3 regions of the Bombilactobacillus sp. ESL1197 genome follow, and region 3 is predicted to be linked to each of the others. Evidence: riboswitches for the same ligand, from Rfam matches in the RefSeq annotation. Region 3 holds a riboswitch; each other region holds the start of a gene.

Region 1 (6,606 bases), on a different contig from region 3:
ATTTTTGAACTAAATCTTGTAAATTATCCCGCGTAATAGGATCTAATGCCCCAAATGGTTCGTCCATTAAGATCAAATCTTGATCAGCTGCGAGGGCGCGAACCACACCAATTCTTTGTTGTTGGCCACCGGATAATTCGGAAGGGTAGCGGTCTAAATACTCTTCTGGTAATTCGGCCAGTTGAATTAATTCTTTGGCCCGTTTGTCTAGTTTGTCTTTAGGCCATTTTAATAGTTTTGGAACTAAAATAATATTATCTTTAATCGTCATATGGGGCATGAGCCCATTATTTTGAATCACATACCCAATTTTGCGGCGCAAATCGACCGCGTTAAAGCTGTTAACACTTTTTCCCTTAATTAAAACATCACCAGAAGTAATGCTATTCATGCGATTAATCATTCGCATTAAAGTGGTCTTGCCCGAACCGGAAGTGCCGATAAAACAGCAAAATTCTCCTTGAGCAATTTTGATATTAGCGTTACTAACCGCGGGCGTTTTTCCTTTATAGATTTTAGTGACATTTTTAAACTCCACCATTGGTGTATTATCTGTCATGCAGTTGATACTCCTCTCTGTGTTTGTCAGGATTAATAGTCGCTGACATTAAAAATAGCTACGACAAAAGTACAATTAATTAAAATCACGCCAGTGTTATAAGCGTCAAGTTAAATCCAATTAATTGTTGTCTTGATACCATTAGGTAATAGAATCGATCTTGGCAAAAATACTTGTATTTTAAGGAGAGATCTTACTACCATAATAACGAAGCGCTAGAATGAAATCAAAAAACAGACTATTTTTTAGTCTGTTTTTTACGGATAAAATGGATCACAAAAGTAACAATAAAAGCAACGGCTAAAGCCAGCGTAAACATGGAATTCGGAATTTCAATGTTAATGGCGGGAATCGTCAAAAATAATTTCACGGCAATTAATAAAATTAAAATATAAGCCATGGGTTCCAATTCGGGGATTTTGTTCATTAAACTCATAATTACTTCGGCCACTCCCCGCATGGCAATAATTCCGATCACACTACCAATTAAAATAATGACGGGATTATTGGATACCGCGATGAGGGTTAACACGGAGTCCAAGGAAAACATAATATCGGTAAATTCAACCGAAATAATCACTTGCCATAACGGAGATAAGCCTTTGATTTTAAACATTTTAATCTGCTTTTTTTCGCCGGAAAATTTTTCCCAGAAAAAATGAACTGACATATATACTAGATAAATTGCACCTAGGATTTTAATCCACCAAAAGTCAATTAAATAAGTGCCAATGCCAATTACTAAGAAGCGAAAAATAAAAGCTCCCCAAATACCGTAAAACAGGGCATCTGCCTGTTCTTTTTTAGTTTTTAAGGTATGTGCTTGGGCGGCGAGAACGATCGAATTATCAACAGACAAAAGACACTCCATAATAATTAACGAAATAATCAATAACCAGTCATTCGGTGACTGAATGACTTTCTCCCAATTGTGTAACTCAAAAAACGGCCGGTACAAATTAATAATGAAATTCACAGAATTCTCCTTTAGAATAGTAACGTCAAAAAAATGCATTCAGCTCATATTAACTGCTGCTTTCGGTTATAAAGCCAATTAACCAGCTACTAGCAATTTAGTTTATTGTAACAAATCTACTACTGAAAAGAAAAAGCCAGTGCGGCTGTGCAGCCTGGCATAAGAGTTATTTTGACTAAAATGTTTGATTGAGCAGCTCCGGTTTTTGAATAGTAAATTTTGTTTGTTGATGATTATCAATGCAATAGACGTGTTGACTATGATCTTCGGCTAGCGGACCAAAATCTAAAATAATATTATCATTTTGGATAGAGATATTTTGAATACTATCTAATAAAATGTGCTGGACAGAGCGGGCAATTGACAGGTTGTCTCTCATCTTGTCAACGGCAGCGTGCAGGGTATAACCATCGTCTAAAAAATTTTTAATCATGCGGGCGTGAATTACTTGTTGGTAGGGTAACTTCACTGCGCCGTTTTCGGTTTTGACGGTTTTGAGATAGCCATTTTTAATCCAGTAGCGAATCTGCGTATCAGTAACTTGACAGGCACGGGCAGTGTCGCGAATGCTGAGATACAGATTGTCTGGTCGAATAATATTATGAAACCATTGTGCGTAATCATTAATTTGAGCCATTTTTCACCTAGTTCTTGTCTAAAATAAAATCTGAGCATCAAGAAAATTTGTGTAGCAAAACTAAACGTCTTCTTATTATAAAGTTCTTCTGTTAATTTGTAAATTTGTTAACATGAATATCAAATAATTGACAAAGAGTAGGAGATAGTTTATATTGTACAGTATTGCTTTGCTATCGGGATTTAAGAAGTTCTTAAATCGGTTCTACATGTTTAATGAATAATTTTATTGGAAAGAAGGATTTTACTTGGCAGAAAGTAACACAATGAATAAGTTCAGCAAATTAATGCTGATTATTGTTCTACTAGTTGGAACATTTTGTACTGTGTTAAATCAGACTTTATTATCGACAGCATTACCAAAGTTGATGTCCACATTTAATGTTTCGACAGCAACGGTTCAGTGGTTAACGACTGGCTTCTTGATGGTGAACGGAATTATGATTCCATTGTCTGCTTATTTAGCAACGACTGTTAATACTAAATGGTTATATATCTCAGCAATGGTTATTTTCTTATTTGGGACAGTTTTAGCTTTTATTGCTCCTAGTTTTGGCATTTTGTTAGCTGCGCGGTTAATCCAAGCAGTTGGTGTGGGAATTACCATGCCATTATTACAAACAATTATGTTATCGTTGTTCCCGGCAGAATCGCGGGGAGCCGCGCTAGGCTTAGTTGGTATTGTTGTCGGCTTTGCGCCAGCGATTGGACCAACTCTATCTGGTTGGATCGTCGATAACATGAATTGGCGTGATTTATTTGGTTTATTAATTCCATTTGTGGTGGTCGTAGTTATTTTGGCTTTAATCTTTATGAAGCCAGTTATAAAAACCCACAAACAAAAATTGGATTGGTTGTCCTTATTCTTATCCACAGCAGGTTTTGGAGCCTTATTGTACGGCTTCTCCGCCGCAGGAAATGATGGTTGGACTTCTGCTAATGTTTTAAGTACATTAATTATTGGTGTAATTGGTGTTGTTCTCTTTATTTGGCGGCAATTAGTAATTCCCAAGCCGTTCTTGGAATTACGAGTTTTTAAGACAGCAGACTTTACTTTAGCAGCTATTTTGTCCTCCATTGTGACAATTGCGATGTTAGGTGTTTCTACAGTCTTACCACTTTATTTACAAATTGTGCACGGTATGAGTGCTTTGAAGTCTGGTTTAATTTTACTACCAGCAGCGTTAGTCATGGCCTTCATGAGTCCTATTACAGGACGGACCTTTGACGCATTTGGCGGTCGGCGTTTAGCGGTTATTGGCTTGGTTATTTTGACGTTAGCAACGTTGCCATTCGTGTGGTTAACTGCTGACACACCAACCAGTTACATTGTTATTTTACAGGTAGTACGGACATTAGGAATCTCGATGGTCTTGATGCCAGTTACCACTTCCGGAATGAATGCTTTACCAGATGATTTAATTGCTGACGGTACGGCAGCTAACAACACGGCACGTCAGATTGCGTCTTCGATTGGTTCAGCGATTATGATTACGTTATTGACTAATGTTACTAAAGGTCAACAACCAGGTAAGCATTTATTGCATGCGGCACCATTCCAATATAAACATGACTTCTTAAATGCGACTTTAGCAGGTTATCATGCTTCCTTTATGTTCTCCTTAGTCTTTGCTGTGATTGGTGTGGTTTTGGCCTTCTTCTTAAAAGAAAAGAACCAGGCTAAAGATGTTGATGTGAACAAAGTAGTAAAGGGGGGTGAATAGGCATGATTTTAGTAACTTTAGTTATCGGTGCAGTCGCTACCTTTATGAGTTTTGTCTATTTAAGAAAACCACTTTTACGGACATTCGCTACGCTTATTGCTTTAATTATTTTCGGATTGTCACTCGTCTTTTTAGTCTTGAATGATTATAATCACTTCGGTATGCACCAAGTGACCGAAAGTAAAACTACCCAGATTTACCCAGCTAAATCAGCTAATGGCTTGAACTTAATGTTGTATAAGACTGTGGGTACCAATGGAAAAGAAACGGTGCAAGTTTATAAAACTGATCCAGATCAGAAAAAGCCCGTTCATTCACAAGTTAATGAAGAAACAATTTCTAATAACCACATTAAGTCCACCACTAAACAGGACGGTTCTTTAAAAGAGACGGTTACGCGTTGGAAGTATAAATCAAATGCGGATAAGATTTGGTTTGGCGTTTCTGGGATGGATAATAAATTAGTTAAACGGGTTAATACGTTCTATTTGCCTAAGAATTGGTTACATTTATCAATGAATCAAGTTAAGCAATTACAAAAGAAAATGGCCCAAATGAAAACGCCAGCTGGTCAAGCGCAAGTTAAAACACAAGCTCAAGCTTATGTTAAACAAAAATTGGCTGCTGCAGCGAAGAAAGATCCTAGTTTAATGACTAATAAGGCCCAGATGGCAGCTTTGAGTAAACAATATGCGCAAGAATTTCAAACGCAATTGATTAAAAAAGCAGTTGGTCAATAAACTGTGTGACAACAACTAAATGTTCCAAATAGACTTTTGAGAAATTTCTCAAAAGTCTATTTTTTTGGATGTTTTCTTGTGTTTTAACATCAATTCGGTTACACTCGAATTAAATTAAATCAGATTATCATCGCAAAGGGGAGCTCTAAATAGCTGAGAGTGATTAAGTTCAGACCCTTGGAACCTGTTTGTTAGTACAAGCGTAGGAATTGTGATGAGTGGTAGACACTCTTTTTTGCGAGATAGTTAAAAAGGAGTGTTTTTTGATGTCAAAAAATAAGTTACAAACGTTGGTTGAAGGTGCAATCATCGTGGCGCTAGCCATGGCTTTGTCGTATATTCCTCACAGTTTAGGAATTTCCTCAATTGAGATTTTGTATGGAGTCGTTCCTTTGTGTTTATATTCTTGGCGCCGGGGTGTTAAAGCCGGCATTATCGCTGGTATTGTGTGGGGATTATTGGATTTGATTTTACGAGGCTTAAGTAGTGGTTCGGTTTTAAATGTGTGGCAAGGAATATTGGAATATCCTGTGGCCTTTGGGGTCTTAGGCTTAGCTGGTCTTTGGGCACCTGTGATTGAGCAGCGGATTCAACAACACCGATCGATTTTGCCAGCAGTATTAGTTAGTAGTAGTGTTGCATTATTTATCAAATACTTTTGTCATTTTGTGGCGGGCGTCTTGGTGTGGAGTTCTTATGCTCCCAAAGCATTTAATCCGTGGACATGGTCGTTATTAGTTAATGGTGGTAGTGCAGTTGCCAGTTTAGTTTTTGCGTTAATCGTCTTTGGCTGTTTAAAAAATATTTTAGTTAAATTATTAAATTTAAAAACAAAATAAATTAAAGATAGTCATTTGAGTTTAATTTCTTTATAATGTTATTGAAAACGTTTATAAAGAGAGGTGCTCTGAATGTACTATGTAGTAATGCAATCGCATGATATCCGTGATAATCTAGCCACTGAGCAGTATTTAATGAATAATAAGGATTTTGATGAACCACTAGTATTGTTTTATATTGAAAGTCCTTGTATTATTGTTGGTCATAATCAAAACACAATTGAAGAATTGAATAACGACTATGTCCGTCAACATCAAATCACGGTTACTCGACGACTTTCGGGGGGCGGCGCAGTATATCAAGACTTAGGTAATCTTTGTTTTAGTTTTGTAGTCGATGCAAAAGATGAAAAGTTTGGTGACTTTAAAAAAATAACCCAACCGCTGGTTGACGCCTTACACCGCTTAGGGGCAACTGGGGCACAAGTTTCCGGGCGCAATGATATTTTAATAGACGGTAAAAAGTTTTCGGGCAATGCCATGTATACCAAGAATGGCAAAACTTTCTCACATGGTACTTTATCGTATGATGTCGATTTAGACGTCTTGACAAAAGCCTTGCATGTACCCAAAGATAAGATTGCTTCTAAAGGTATTAAGTCGGTGCGCAGTCGGGTAACGAATATTCGGCCGTATTTAGATGCACAGTATCAAAATTTAACGACGGAACAATTTCGCGATATTTTGTTATTAAGTCTCTTTCAAGCTGATGATTTAGCGGACATTAAAGATCATGAATACCAAATTACCGCCCAAGACCAGCAAGCAATTGCGCAATTAAAAACAGACATTTACGCTAATTGGGATTGGGTGTACGGCAAATCACCCGAGTTTACCGTGAAGAATCGCCAACACTTTGAGATGGGGACCATTGATGCACGGTTTGTCATTGAGCAAGGCAAGATTAGTCAAGCTAAGTTTTACGGTGATTTCTTTGGTACACAAGATGTTGAACAATTAGAACAACAACTTCAAGGTGTGACTTATGATTATGATCATCTTGCTCAAAAATTACAAACGATTGATTTAGACCAGTATTTTACCGGTATTAAAGCAGATGATTTGATCAAGCTAGTGACACCTTAAAAATCTTTTCCAAAGGAGTGCAGAACCGTGTATTATTTTTGCATGC
Region 2 (6,606 bases), on a different contig from region 3:
CATTTGAGAAAGCAGTCTTCACAAAAATGTTCGCAAATTTTTAAAAATTTGTGGGCATTTTTTGTTTTAACTTTTTTTAACTAGCGAAATTAATAATTATCGTACAAAAAAGCCAGTATCTGAGTATAATTATTTATATGAAAAAAACTACAAAGTTCGTCATATTCTTTTTAGCAATCTTCTTAGTTGGTGGTCTAGGTTATTATTTGTTTATCGCCGCCGATGGTCTGCATAATCCGTTCACTTACCATCAAGAGGTTTTATTAGATGTACCTTACGAAAATCAACTAGAGGATAATCCTTTAAAAAATGGCTGTGAAGTGACTTCATTGTCAATGTTATTGCGATACTATGGTTTTCACGAAACTAAAAATGACTTGGCAGCTCAGATTGACCGTCAGCCTTTTTTGGTAGATGCGACGCACCATGGTGATCCGCGTAAGGGTTTTGTTGGTAATATCAAAGATGGTTATGCAGCTATGGGCGTTTACGTGGAACCAATTAGTAAGTTGTGTCGGCAAATTGTCGGTAACAAATATCAGGTTCACAGTGGCGAAAATTTACAGCCAGCCGATTTAAAACGTTTGATACACCATGAGAAACCAGTTTGGATTTTGGCTACGTTAGATTTTCAACCAGTGACCAAAAATGATTTGCTCAAATGGAAGACGCCTTCAGGAACAATGACCGTCAGTCCTTTGATTCATTCGGTAGTTGTGACTGGTATTGATCAACATTATTTTTATGTAAATGACCCACTCAAGAAAAAAGATCGGAAAGTTCCAATTAAAAAATTATTGCGTTCCTTTACGGGAATGCGAGCTCAATATTTATATTTAAGTCAAAAATAAATTTGGGTGTTCCTAAATCAACAAAAGCTACTATAATGAATTTTAGAAAGTCTACGGGGTGCTAAATAGCTGAGAACATACTCGTGAACCTGATCTAGATAATACTAGCGCAGGAATAGACACAAAATAAGCTGGCAGCTAATTGTTGATAACTGATCTTGAGATAAGGGAATTGTTTTGAGATCTGGCTGAAGCTGATTAGTTCTTGAACTTATTTTGGCTTCAAGATGTTTTTAAGGCTGTGAACCCCCTTCGACTTTAATTCAATAGTTGGAGGAAACAGTGATGACGAAACAAAGTTTGCAGGTCAAAAGATTAACAGTGATAGCATTAATGATTGCGTTGGATTTTATCCTATCACCAATTTTGAGAGTCGAGGGCATGGCTCCCATGTCGAGTGTTGTCAATATCATTGCGGCGGTATTAATGAATCCGTTCGCTGCGACGTTGATGGCCTTGATTTGTGGGTTAATGCGGATGCTATTTTTAGGTATTCCGCCATTAGCTTTAACAGGAGCGGTTTTTGGCGCTTTTTTAGCGGCATTCTTTTACAAAGTTTGGCCGCATTCGTGGGCAGCTGCTCTGGGAGAAATAATTGGTACGGGCATTATTGGTTCATTATTATCTTATCCAGTAATGGCCTGGTTCACAGGATCAGCTAGTGGCTTATATTTATTCGTTTATACGCCCCGTTTTTTAGGCGCAGCCATTATGGGTTCTATTGTATCTTGTTTATTATTAATTAAATTGGGTAAATTATCTACCTTTCAAAAGATCCAAAAGTTATTTCGTTAAAAAATAAAAAATGAGGCTCGGACCAAAATTGTCCGAGCCTCATTTTAGTATTAAAAAAATTCTTCAATTGACTTTAAGCTTGGGGGAGCTCGTTTAAAATAGTGCCCTTTTGCAAATCATCAATTTCGGCTACGCGAAAGTTGTTTTCTTCTAGTTCATGAACAATTTTTGCTAGCGTAGCTGGTGTCAGTCCCGATTGTAACGTAAATAAATTCCGCCGTACGAGAGCTGTTTTGCGGGCATCCAAGGTTAAGCAACCAGCAATATTAGCATAGCGACTAATAATTGAAGACATAGCTGCTAATTCGCCGCTTTGTCCCGAGGAAATTACCGTTAAGACGTAACTACCAGTATTAATATTCCAGGCTTCAGATAACATATTTAATAATTTAGTATGTGTTAAAATTCCGTAAAAATGGTTGTTCTCGTCTAAAACAGCAATGTAAGGTAAATCTTTAATATTAAAAAAGACTTTAAAAAAGGGAGCGTTCACGGGAATGGTTTTGGTTGCATTCTTGATTAGATAGGTAACTGGTAAGTTCATATCACCCCCACGTGATTTGTGACGGTAAATGTGCATTTTATAAATATTGCCCCGAAAGATTGTTCCCGTTTCATCTAAAATCGGGACACACCGAAAACCAGTATCTTCTAAAATTTGTAAAGCTTCAGCTAAAGTAACTGATTCTTGAACCGTAGTTAAAAATTGTTTTTTTAAAACAAGTGATTTAATCAGCATGATTGTCTCCTTTACTACTCATCGCTGGAAGCAAAATAAGCTGCTGGCCAAAAGGCAACAAACAAAGGTACAATACCTAACCACCAATTTTCTAAAGCAATGCCACCTAAAACGCATAACACACATAAGACTAATAAAATAATCATGAACTTCTTCATTGATGAACCTCCAATCATTATCTATTATCTTTTATTGTAAAGCCAAGTTCCGGGTTTGACAAATTAATGACGATTAATTTGGCCATAAAAAAAGACTGAAGTGATTGTTACTCTGATTGCTCCAATCTCTGATTCAGTCTTTTGTTTAATTAAATTATTTAATGCCAACTTCTTTAAAGCTATCTTCAGCAACTTTCCGTAATTGCGCTGCAGAATTGTCCATTTTAGCTTTTTCGGCATCAGTTAAAGGAATTTCCAAAATCTTTTGGACACCATTGCGGTTAATCACAGTTGGTGAACTGATGTATAGATCTTGGACACCGTATTGACCGTTCATCCCAACGGATAATGGTAAAACAGTATTTTCATCACGTAACAAAGCTTGGCAGATTCGTGCTAAAGCAGTACCAATACCATAGAAGGTAGCACCTTTAGTATTAATAATGTCGTAAGCAGCATTAACGATGGTATCATTGAGTTCAGCTAATTTTTCTTCGGTTAATTCTGGATGAGTAGCACGCAATTCAGCCATTGTTAAGCCCCCAACTGTTACATGAGACCAGGCAGCAAATTCACTATCACCGTGTTCACCCAAGATATAGCCGTGAACTGAACGAGGGTCAACATTTAATTCTTGACCAACAAATTTCCGTAAACGAGCAGTATCTAGTGAAGTACCAGTACCGATAACCCGTTCTCTTGGGAAACCAGAAATCTTCCAAGTACCATAAGTTAAAATATCTACTGGGTTAGCAGCAACTAAAAAGATTCCATTAAATCCAGAATCAACGATTGGTTTAATGATCGTTTGTAGAATCTTTAAATTCTTATTAACTAAATCTAATCTCGTCTCACCGGGCTTTTGTGGAGCACCAGCAGTAATGACAACGATATCAGCATCTTTGGCGTCACTATATTCAGCAGAATAAAGTTTAGTTGGATAACTTAAAGGTGTGGCATCAGCAAGGTCCAATGCGTCACCTTTGGTCTTATCTTTAGCAATATCAGTAATGCCAATTTCGTTAGCAATACCTTGTAAAGTCATTGCGTAAGCAAATGTTGAACCAACAGCACCATCACCAACTAATAAAATTTTAGTATGGTTTTTATCTGTAATACTTGTCATGAATTCTACCCCTTTTTTTACTTTGTTAATAACTGCACGACTTGATTTTACCACGCAAGTTTCTGAAAAAAAAGTGGTTTGTGTAATTTGACACTATTAAATTAGACTAAAATAGCCTGAGAAAGCTATTTGAGTTCCATTACTATGACGGATATTTTTTCAAGATAAATGTTATAATCAAGCAGCAATGCTTGTTAAAATTATGTTGAAATCAAAAATTACGAGCTATTAATATTAATTGCTGGGCTTTGTTTTCAACCACAACGAACATTAATTATTAGTGATAACCTAAACACTAGCATTTTAAGTCGAAGGGACTTAAATTTTTTAGAGAAAGATTGAATTGGAAAAATTAAGCAATATTAGTTAATAAATTATGTAATTAAAACTTGAAAACTAGGTGAAAAATTATGAAGGCAATTTTTGGATTAGGCAATCCGGGCGTACAATATGATCAGACAAAACATAATATGGGGTTTATGACAATTGATCAATTGGCCCAGTATTATCAAGTGGAATTAAACAAAAAAGAATGTTCCGCACTAGATGTGCGTTTTAAATTACAGGGCGAAGCAATTTATTTAGTTAAGCCCTTAACATTTATGAATACTTCAGGTAATGCGGTACGAATGCTCATGGATTATTATCAAATTCGTCCGGAAGAAATTTTAGTGATTCAAGATGATTTAGATATGCCAATTGGGAAGGTCCGTTTACGTCAACAAGGCTCAGCTGGTGGACATAATGGTATAAAAAGTATTATCTCTGCGGTCGGAACCAAAGAATTCAAGCGGGTTAAGATTGGAATTGGGCATCCTAAACGTTCACAAGTGATTAATTGGGTGTTAGATCCATTTTCTGAGGCTGATGCGCCCCAGGCGCAAGCTGGCATCCAGCGGGCAGCTGAAGCGATTGAACAATGGATTACTACGGATAATTTTCAACAAACAATGAATGATTTTAATTAGGAGAAAGATAGTGCAACTAGTTGATTTTTTAAAACAAAATCATGATTTGAAAAAATTTATTGCGCAATTACAACCGCAATCAAAACAATTATTGACGGGTCTTAGTGGATCGGCTAAAGCATTATTTTTAGCCACTTTAGTTGAGCAAACACAACAACCAGTGTTGCTCGTTACTGATAATAATTACCATGCAGATTTGTTATGTGATGATTTACACCAATTGCTACCAGCACAGCAACTGTATAACTTTTCAGTGGAAGCCTTAATTGCGACGCAAGTAGCAACTAGCTCACCGCAGGCTTTACGGCAACGGATTTTAGCTTTGAATTTTTTACAGACGAAACGTCCGGGAATTGTGGTGACTTCGGTTAGTGGTCTGGAATATTTGTTACCAACACCAGAACAATTTGCTGAAGCGCAAGTAAGTTTAAAAGTCGGCCAAGAAATTACGGTGGAACACCTGCTACAACAACTAGTGACTTTGGGATATCGGCGGGATAGTTTAGTTGCCCATCCTGGTGAGTTTGCTTTGCGCGGCGATATCTTAGACTTTTATCCGTTAACCAGTAACCAACCAGTTAGATTAGAATTGTTTGGCGATGAGCTTGATACGATTCATGAATTTGACCCGCAAAGTCAACGCAGCCAAGCGCAGTTATCACAAATTACCATTACACCAGCGCAAGATCAATTAGTCACGCCAGAAGCCTTGAAGCAAAGTGGTCAACACTTACAAAAGCGTTTGCAAGCTGATTTAAAGAAAATTAAAGATGACGCTACTAAAAAGGCGTTACGGACCAATTTTCAAGCTGATATTGACCAAATGTTACGTGCACAACTGCCAGCTAATTTAAATCAATATGTGGATTTATTATATTCTACGACTACGACGTTAACTGATTATTTAGCGCCCACTGGGGTTTTGGTTTACGATGACTATAATCGTTTGCAAGAACAAGAGCGCGCCAATGTTGAAGAAAATACGGCGTGGATGAGCGGACAATTGGAAACAGGGAAGTTATTGCCACAACAACAATTGCGGCAAACATTTAATCAAGTGACGACTAAAATCCAGCAGCCGCAAATTTATCTATCATTATTTCAAAGAAGTAGTTATACTTTTCGCTTACAGCAATTGCTGCATGTAAATAGCCGCAGTGTTCAACAATTTTTTAGTAATTTACCGTTATTAAAGACGGAGATCAACCGGTGGCAAAAGCAAGGATACACGATTGTTTTATTAATCAGTAATCAAAGTAATTTACAAAAATTACAACGAACTTTAGCCGATTTTGAGATCACAGCCAAAACCGCAACGCTTACCACTTTACAAAAAGGTCAGACTCAATTAGTAGCTGGCGGTTTTCATGCTGGCGTTGATCTGCCCCAAGAAAAAGTGGTTATTATTACTGATAAGGAGTTATTCAATCGCCAGCCGCAACGCAAACGTGTCCGTTCAACGATTAGTAATGCGCAACGATTAAAAAGTTATACGGATTTGAAACCGGGAGATTACGTAGTCCATGTTAATCATGGTATTGGTAAATTCTTGGGTACGCAGACATTAGAAGTGGACGGTAAGCACCAGGACTATATGACCATTGAGTATCGTGATGATGGCAAGTTGTTTATTCCCGTTACGCAATTGAACATGGTCCAAAAATATGTGTCTGCTGAAGGCAAATCACCGAAGTTAAATAAGTTAGGTGGTAGTGAATGGCATAAGACTAAGCAAAAAGTTCAAAAAAACATCGAAGATATTGCTGATGATTTGGTAAAATTATATGCTCAGCGAGAATCAGAACCGGGTTTTGCTTTTTCCCCAGATGATGATTTGCAAACAAAGTTTGACGAACAATTTGCTTATATTGAAACACCAGATCAATTGCGCAGTATTGCGGAAGTGAAAGCGGATATGGAAAAACCCCATCCCATGGAACGGCTATTAGTGGGTGATGTGGGGTTTGGT
Region 3 (6,606 bases):
CTTCTGCTATGTATTTTTTAACAAAGAACGTTACTTTAAATGTTAATAATTGGTTCACTGACTTTATTTGAATATTTAAATGGTGATAAAACTATATTTTTTAAATTATTATGCCTTATTATTTAATAATAGTATTTTTTGACCATATAGATCTACGTTTAAAAGAGCTTATATATATATATATATATATATTTGGAATCTAATTTCTACAGTAAGTAAAATACATTATAGTAATAAATACTAATTAACTAAACAAAATAATTTGTTATCAAAGCCTTATATATTTAAGATATATTATTATTTTTAATGATTAAAGAATTATTTCGATTTATAATAAAATAATCCATTTGATTAACTAATTGGTTTTAATAATTATAATTTGAAATGAAAATAATTTGTATTAATAAATAGTACTGATGTTTAATGATTAACATATTTAATACTTTCTTTAAAAATAAAAGGTAAACTTATAAGCATCTAAATAATTATTTATTTAGAGCCTTTTTTAACTTTGATAAGTATCAAACAATTTCAAAATTTAAATAACAACTAAAAATATGTTACGTGAAATTTAGATTATTAAACACTTAATCAGTTTTTTTACTGAACGTTGAACACGGTTATATATTTGGATGTATTTTTCACTTAATGTTAATGCAATAAAAATACTTTAGATAAATTTGAAAAATACTAAAGTTCAGTTTCTATAAAAAATTAGGCAAATGTATTTTGGGTATCAAAATGATACCCAAAGGTACAAGTCCTATGAGCAATAATTCTTTAATCATTAAAAATAATAATATATCTTAAATATATAAGGCTTTGATAACAAATTATTTTGTTTAGTTAATTAGTATTTATTACTATAATGTATTTTACTTACTGTAGAAATTAGATTCCAAATATATATATATATATATATATAAGCTCTTTTAAACGTAGATCTATATGGTCAAAAAATACTATTATTAAATAATAAGGCATAATAATTTAAAAAATATAGTTTTATCACCATTTAAATATTCAAATAAAGTCAGTGAACCAATTATTAACATTTAAAGTAACGTTCTTTGTTAAAAAATACATAGCAGAAGCTTCTTGCTTAATTTTCACACAGGATAAGCAAGTTGCGGATATCTATTCTTTTTCCAACATTGGTTTCATGCCCAAATACATATCAATTAAATGTTGTACTTTTTATGTAAACGTTATAAACTAGCATCTGTAAACATATAATTATCGCAAAGGGGAGCCTATCTGTGCTGAGAATGATGAAAATCAGACCCTTCGAACCTGTTTTGTTAAGACAAACGTAGGAATTGTGATCAATTGAAAGTATTCTTTTTGCGAAATTGTTGCTGAATCGTAAAAGAATACTTTTTTATTGCCACAACCAAGTATTTATTCGGAAAGTGTGTGCAAAATGCAACAAACAAAGTTGAGTAGTTTATTTTTATTGTGGCTGGGAACAGCAATCTCAATTGCTGAAATTGTTACTGGAACCTTAATGGCTCCCCTAGGATGGGGGAAGGGTATTAGTGCCATTATTATCGGGCACTTGATTGGCTGTTTTTTATTTTTATTACCCGCAGCTTATCTTTCAGCAATTAAACAACAACCAGCCATTGCCGTCACACAAAGTATCTTTGGTAAGGCTGGAGTTGAAATTTTCTCTGGTTTGAATGCGTTACAGTTACTCGGTTGGACGGCAGTGATGATAGTCAATGCGCAATTGGCTTTAAATAGTCTGGCACAGAAGTTATTTAATTATCATAATACCGTGGTCATGGCAGTAATTGTAGCGGGATTAATTATTATTTGGCTATTATTGAACCATCAATGGCTCTTTCGAATCAATAATTTAGTAGTTATTCTCTTAGCTATCGGGATGCTTTTAGTAGCAGGAATTTTGCTGACACATTCTTTCCCTCATGCACAGCAGCTAAAACTCACTCCGATCAGTTTTGGCAGTGCGGTAGAACTCAACGTGACGATGGTCTTATCTTGGCTACCATTGATTGGTGATTATACCTATCAAGGACAGCAGCCAGTGAAGGAAAGTTTAGTGAGCGTCCTGGGTTACTTTCTCGGTAGCTGTGCCATGTTTGTCCTAGGATTATTAGCCGTTTTAAAATCTGGACAAACTAATTTTAACCAAACCCTAGCACAAACCAATTTGGGCATCATCGCTTTATTAATTATCATCTTCGCGACCGTTACCACAACCTTTATGGATGCTTACTCCGCAGCAACTAGTTTAGATAATATCTGGCATTTAAACCATGTCAATTATTGGGCTGTTGGTATTACGATCTTGGGCTTATTAATTGCACTCAATGTTTCTTTAAAGTATTACCAAAACTTTTTAAACTTTATCGGTGCTATTTTTACGCCATTATTTGCCATTTTATTTGTCAGTGTCTTCTTAATTAAACAAAGGCTCAACTTTTTCTGGAATTTCTGGTGGTGGTTAGTGGGCGTTGTAGCATATTACTTGCTGCAAAAATTAGACTTCATTGGTGGCACTACCTTATTATTACTGGTGATCATCACCAGCGCACTGCTCATCACGGCGACTTTCAGTAAAAAGTATGATTTTAAATAATTAATGCTGTTACATTAATTAGTAGTAGCATTTTTCAAAAGTAAGATTTCTATCAAATTTAACCTCAATTTTTGATTAGTTATTGCACTATCTGTTAAATTTTATTAAAAATTAATTAAATAATAGCCATTATTTGCAATTACTAGTACTGATTTATGCTATATTTAAATTAATCTTTATGAACAAAGCTAAAGGAGTTGATATCATTAAAAGCCAGATCACACACTGAAAGAACCAAGTTAAGATTTCAACATAAAATTTAATTTGACAAGGATGAAAATTAAAAATGAAACTAAAGTTATCCAGTAGCAGCTTCTTACTTGCCCTAATCGGCTGTTTAATGTTAGCTGTACAACCAGTTCAAGCAAAAAACTACGTGACATCAGCTACTAATTTACAAGTTAGTTCCGGCAATACTGCAGTACCCTTATACAGTGATGCTGATTGCACGCAACCAACCGGGGCCACTTTATCAACTAAAATCAACAATTGGCAAGTCTTCGCCATTGGCCAAGCTAGTCCAGCAGCCAATGCTCAGCGCTTATCTTATAAACTAGGGGCCAAGGCCTGGGTCAAAAGTAGCGATGTCTTTTTAGGTGGTGTCGTTAAAAATCAAAAGCCAAATAACTTATTAGAGGCCTATTCTAATTACCAACGGGTGCCAATTTATGATTCACCACAACTTTGGCACATTACTGGTTATTTGAATTCCAACATTGCTGATTGGAAAATCAGTAAGTATGCTAGTAACAGTGCCACCGGAAATCCCATTACGCGGGTGGACTTAGGAGCTAACCAATGGGTGGATGCCACTAATGACGTAGTGGCCGTGCGTTCGCTATATATTTTTGAAAAGGGGACTCAACTGTTTAACCAGTTTGGAACACCAACGACTAAAATCCAAGCTGACGACTTTTACAAAGTTTATGGTATTAAAAACATCAACGGACAAAATTATGTCAAATTAGGAACCAACAAACAATGGGCCAACTTAAGTGAAGCTCACACTAACTAATTATGTAAAAAACAGTCTTTATATATCAATATATCGCTTTGAATTATCAAGTTAGTATATTGATATGTATGTAAGACTGTTTTTTTAGCTTTTAAAACTACTTCATTTTTAATTTGTACGAATTATAACCTTTAATAAACTCCGCAATTTCATCCGCACGATGATCAAAGAGTTTGTTTAAGACATCAACTGCTAATTGAGGATAAACTTTAAAAGATCCATGCTACTGATAATCGTTTTGAGCCTGCTGTTCGCCCATGGCAAAATCTGTCATTGATGCATTATTCTTGTGGGCTTTTTGTTGCTGCCAAGCCATATATGCCAATTGCACATCATCATAATTGCCAGCTTCATAGTTTCCTTTGACATAATCATAAATTTTCTTGAACATTTTTTACTTTCCTTCCGTGAACTACCTCAGCTCTATAGTAACAAATTCTTTGGTGGCAGTTTAATCATGTTCCAAAGCCAATATTAGCACATTTCAACTGAGCAGCGAGGTGATTTTTTCCCAATTCAATTACTCGTTAATCTATGCCATCAGTTTCAATTTAAAATTTGACATTTCAGCTTGATAATGTTTTAATACAAATCGTTAATTCGATATTTCCAAAAATACAAACAAGGAGTAAAAAATGAATTCTGACGAAATTAGAGTAAAAATTCTTAAAGCTTTAGCCGACGAAGGACGCTTAAAAATTATTCGAATCCTGTCTAACAGTCACCGTGAAATGACCTGTGGTGAAATTGCAGCGCATTTAAACTTAAGTGATTCCACCGTTTCATATCATTTACGAGCTATGCGGGAGGCCGGTTTAACCAAGACCCGTAAAGATGCACAAACACGTTTGATTAGCATCAACGAAGCCACCTTTGCGCAGTACTTGCCCGGATTTTTAACAACTTTGACAGACCACTAAAAAATTTTAGAGCTAATTTCGATATATTTAGAAATAGCGAATTACAACTTGATTAAATGAAACGGAAGTCTTCAATAGATGAAAAAATATGCTAGTTTATTCTTTTTAACAATGTTTTTAATTGGTACGGATACATTTTTAATTTCGCCATTATTACCTACTTTGAGCCACATTTATCATATTCCAACTGCAATTTCCGGTTGGTTAGTGAGTGCCTATGCCATTGGTTATGCAGTCTTTGCTTTAATTTCCGGCCCTATTTCTGACGGCCATGATCGCAAAAAAGTCATGTTATGGGGCTTATTAAGTTTTGCCCTCGCAACTTTACTCTGTGCGTTTGCCAACAGTTTTCCTTTAATGCTAATCTTTCGCTTTTTGGCTGGCGTCAGTGCTTCTTTTGTGACACCACAAGTCTGGGCCTCTATTCCCGTAGTGATTCCGCGAAAACAAGTAGTCAAAGTCATGGGTTACGCCACGGCAGGGATCTCTGTTGCGCAAGTCATTGGGATTCCCATTGGCAGTTATTTAGCCGCTAGTTCTTGGCACACTCCATTCTATGTTATCTCAGGAGCAGCTTTCTTGTTATTACTATTGTTATTTTTCACCTTACCCGAATTAGAAATTAAGTCCCGCCAACATCTCTCCTTTATTCAAATCTATCAACAAATTTTAACTAATCACCAAGCTCTAAGCCAATTAATCGTTTACTTAATTTTCCAAACAGGCGCGTTTACGGTCATGACCTTTGTCTCAACTTGGTTTCAGGCGGACTTTCAGCTCTCTTTATCAACAATTGGTACAGCACTCTTGGTCGCTGGCCTGGGTAATTTAATTGGCTCTCTCATCAGCGATAAAATCGTTCAACATTTTGGTCTGAAAAAATCGTTCATGAGTATTGCGTTACTTTTAATCATTGTAGATTTACTAACCATTACTGCCGCAAACTTTTGGTTCGCAGAAATTATTTTAATCTTAATTTATTTGTTAAACGGACTAATCTTGCCCTTATTCATGACCATGTTTCAAACGACGGTGCCCAATGCTGGCAGCACTATTTCTTCATTATCCAATTCTGCTATGTATTTAGGCGAAACCTGCGCTGGTATAATCGGGGGCCTCTTATTCAAAACCTTTAAAAACTATCTCGGTATTGGTTTATTTGCCGCTATGATGATCATCATAGCCTTAACCATCCGTTGGGCCTTAAACTTAAGAACAGAACGTTGAGTGAAGACCTGAACATCAGCACTATTTATTTTTACTACTCAAGAAGTGCTTATAATTACGCGGTCTTCATTACTATCCGTAACCGGAATGGTAGCAGCACCTCAGCTTATAAATACAAACCGCTGAAAAGTAATGTTCGTATCTATACCGAACATTTTCTTTTTACATAAATTTCTTAATTGGTCTTTATATAATCAAAAGACACATTTTAAAGCATTTGTGCCTTTTGATTACCTTTGATAACGCTTGTAATGGTCATTATAGTATACTATTTGAACTAGCAACCTACAATCCACCAATTAAATCACGTGAAAGGATATAATAACAATGACTCAAGAAAAAACACCATTACACTTAGCCAAAAGTACTGCAGAATACCGTTTATTAGGACAAGAAAAAAATAAAATTAATCCGTGGGAAGAGCACGTTCATTTCGACGGCTTAAAAGAATCATTTGAATGGTTTTTTACTAAAGTTGATACCACCGAAGCTAGTGTTGTGATTGGCATTACAACGGCCCCCTTTTTTCAAGGTGAGTTAGGTCTGAAACCCACTTTAGATGTGATGATTAATTTTTCTAACGGTAAAAATATTATGAAACACCTTGAATTCGATCCTGCAGACTTTTCCATTTTAAAAAATAACTCTGGGGTGGCCGTTGCTCAAAATTACTACCAAAGTACTCAACTGCAACAATTTCATGCCCACGCTGAAGTTGATGATCTTGTGATTGACTTAGAGGTTACACCACAAGCACCAGTCTGGCATCCTGAAACAGGACACTTTCTTTTCGGACAAGAACAAGAAAATTATTTTGGCTTTTTTGTAGTACCACCAAC

Evidence for each region. Region 3 has a riboswitch for thiamine pyrophosphate ahead of cytX (putative hydroxymethylpyrimidine transporter CytX). Riboswitches for the same ligand answer to the same signal wherever they lie in the genome.
Region 1: it holds a riboswitch for thiamine pyrophosphate, as region 3 does, so the genes downstream of both, thiT (energy-coupled thiamine transporter ThiT) here and cytX (putative hydroxymethylpyrimidine transporter CytX) in region 3, are expected to answer to the same signal.
Region 2: it holds a riboswitch for thiamine pyrophosphate, as region 3 does, so the genes downstream of both, thiW (energy coupling factor transporter S component ThiW) here and cytX (putative hydroxymethylpyrimidine transporter CytX) in region 3, are expected to answer to the same signal.

The regions. Positions count from the first base shown of each region.
Region 1 covers NZ_JBYLTY010000001.1:392,319-398,924, forward strand. Annotated here, with positions in the region: gene AC3B6B_RS01625 (betaine/proline/choline family ABC transporter ATP-binding protein) at 1-559, opposite strand, end outside; gene AC3B6B_RS01630 (DUF475 domain-containing protein) at 798-1,535, opposite strand; gene AC3B6B_RS01635 (MerR family transcriptional regulator) at 1,711-2,172, opposite strand; gene AC3B6B_RS01640 (MDR family MFS transporter) at 2,438-3,895, shown strand; gene AC3B6B_RS01645 (DUF4811 domain-containing protein) at 3,898-4,635, shown strand; TPP riboswitch at 4,762-4,861, shown strand; gene thiT (energy-coupled thiamine transporter ThiT) at 4,902-5,474, shown strand; gene lplA (lipoate--protein ligase) at 5,547-6,560, shown strand; gene lplA (lipoate--protein ligase) at 6,588-6,606, shown strand, end outside.
Region 2 covers NZ_JBYLTY010000001.1:581,950-588,555, forward strand. Annotated here, with positions in the region: gene AC3B6B_RS02405 (C39 family peptidase) at 138-851, shown strand; TPP riboswitch at 896-984, shown strand; gene thiW (energy coupling factor transporter S component ThiW) at 1,137-1,646, shown strand; gene cbpA (cyclic di-AMP binding protein CbpA) at 1,720-2,385, opposite strand; gene AC3B6B_RS02420 (hypothetical protein) at 2,400-2,543, opposite strand; gene AC3B6B_RS02425 (L-lactate dehydrogenase) at 2,698-3,669, opposite strand; gene pth (aminoacyl-tRNA hydrolase) at 4,080-4,637, shown strand; gene mfd (transcription-repair coupling factor) at 4,648-6,606, shown strand, end outside.
Region 3 covers NZ_JBYLTY010000002.1:363,242-369,847, reverse strand. Annotated here, with positions in the region: TPP riboswitch at 1,236-1,336, shown strand; gene cytX (putative hydroxymethylpyrimidine transporter CytX) at 1,424-2,605, shown strand; gene AC3B6B_RS07465 (hypothetical protein) at 2,892-3,620, shown strand; gene AC3B6B_RS07460 (hypothetical protein) at 3,844-4,011, opposite strand; gene AC3B6B_RS07455 (ArsR/SmtB family transcription factor) at 4,256-4,540, shown strand; gene AC3B6B_RS07450 (MFS transporter) at 4,619-5,767, shown strand; gene AC3B6B_RS07445 (hypothetical protein) at 6,095-6,606, shown strand, end outside.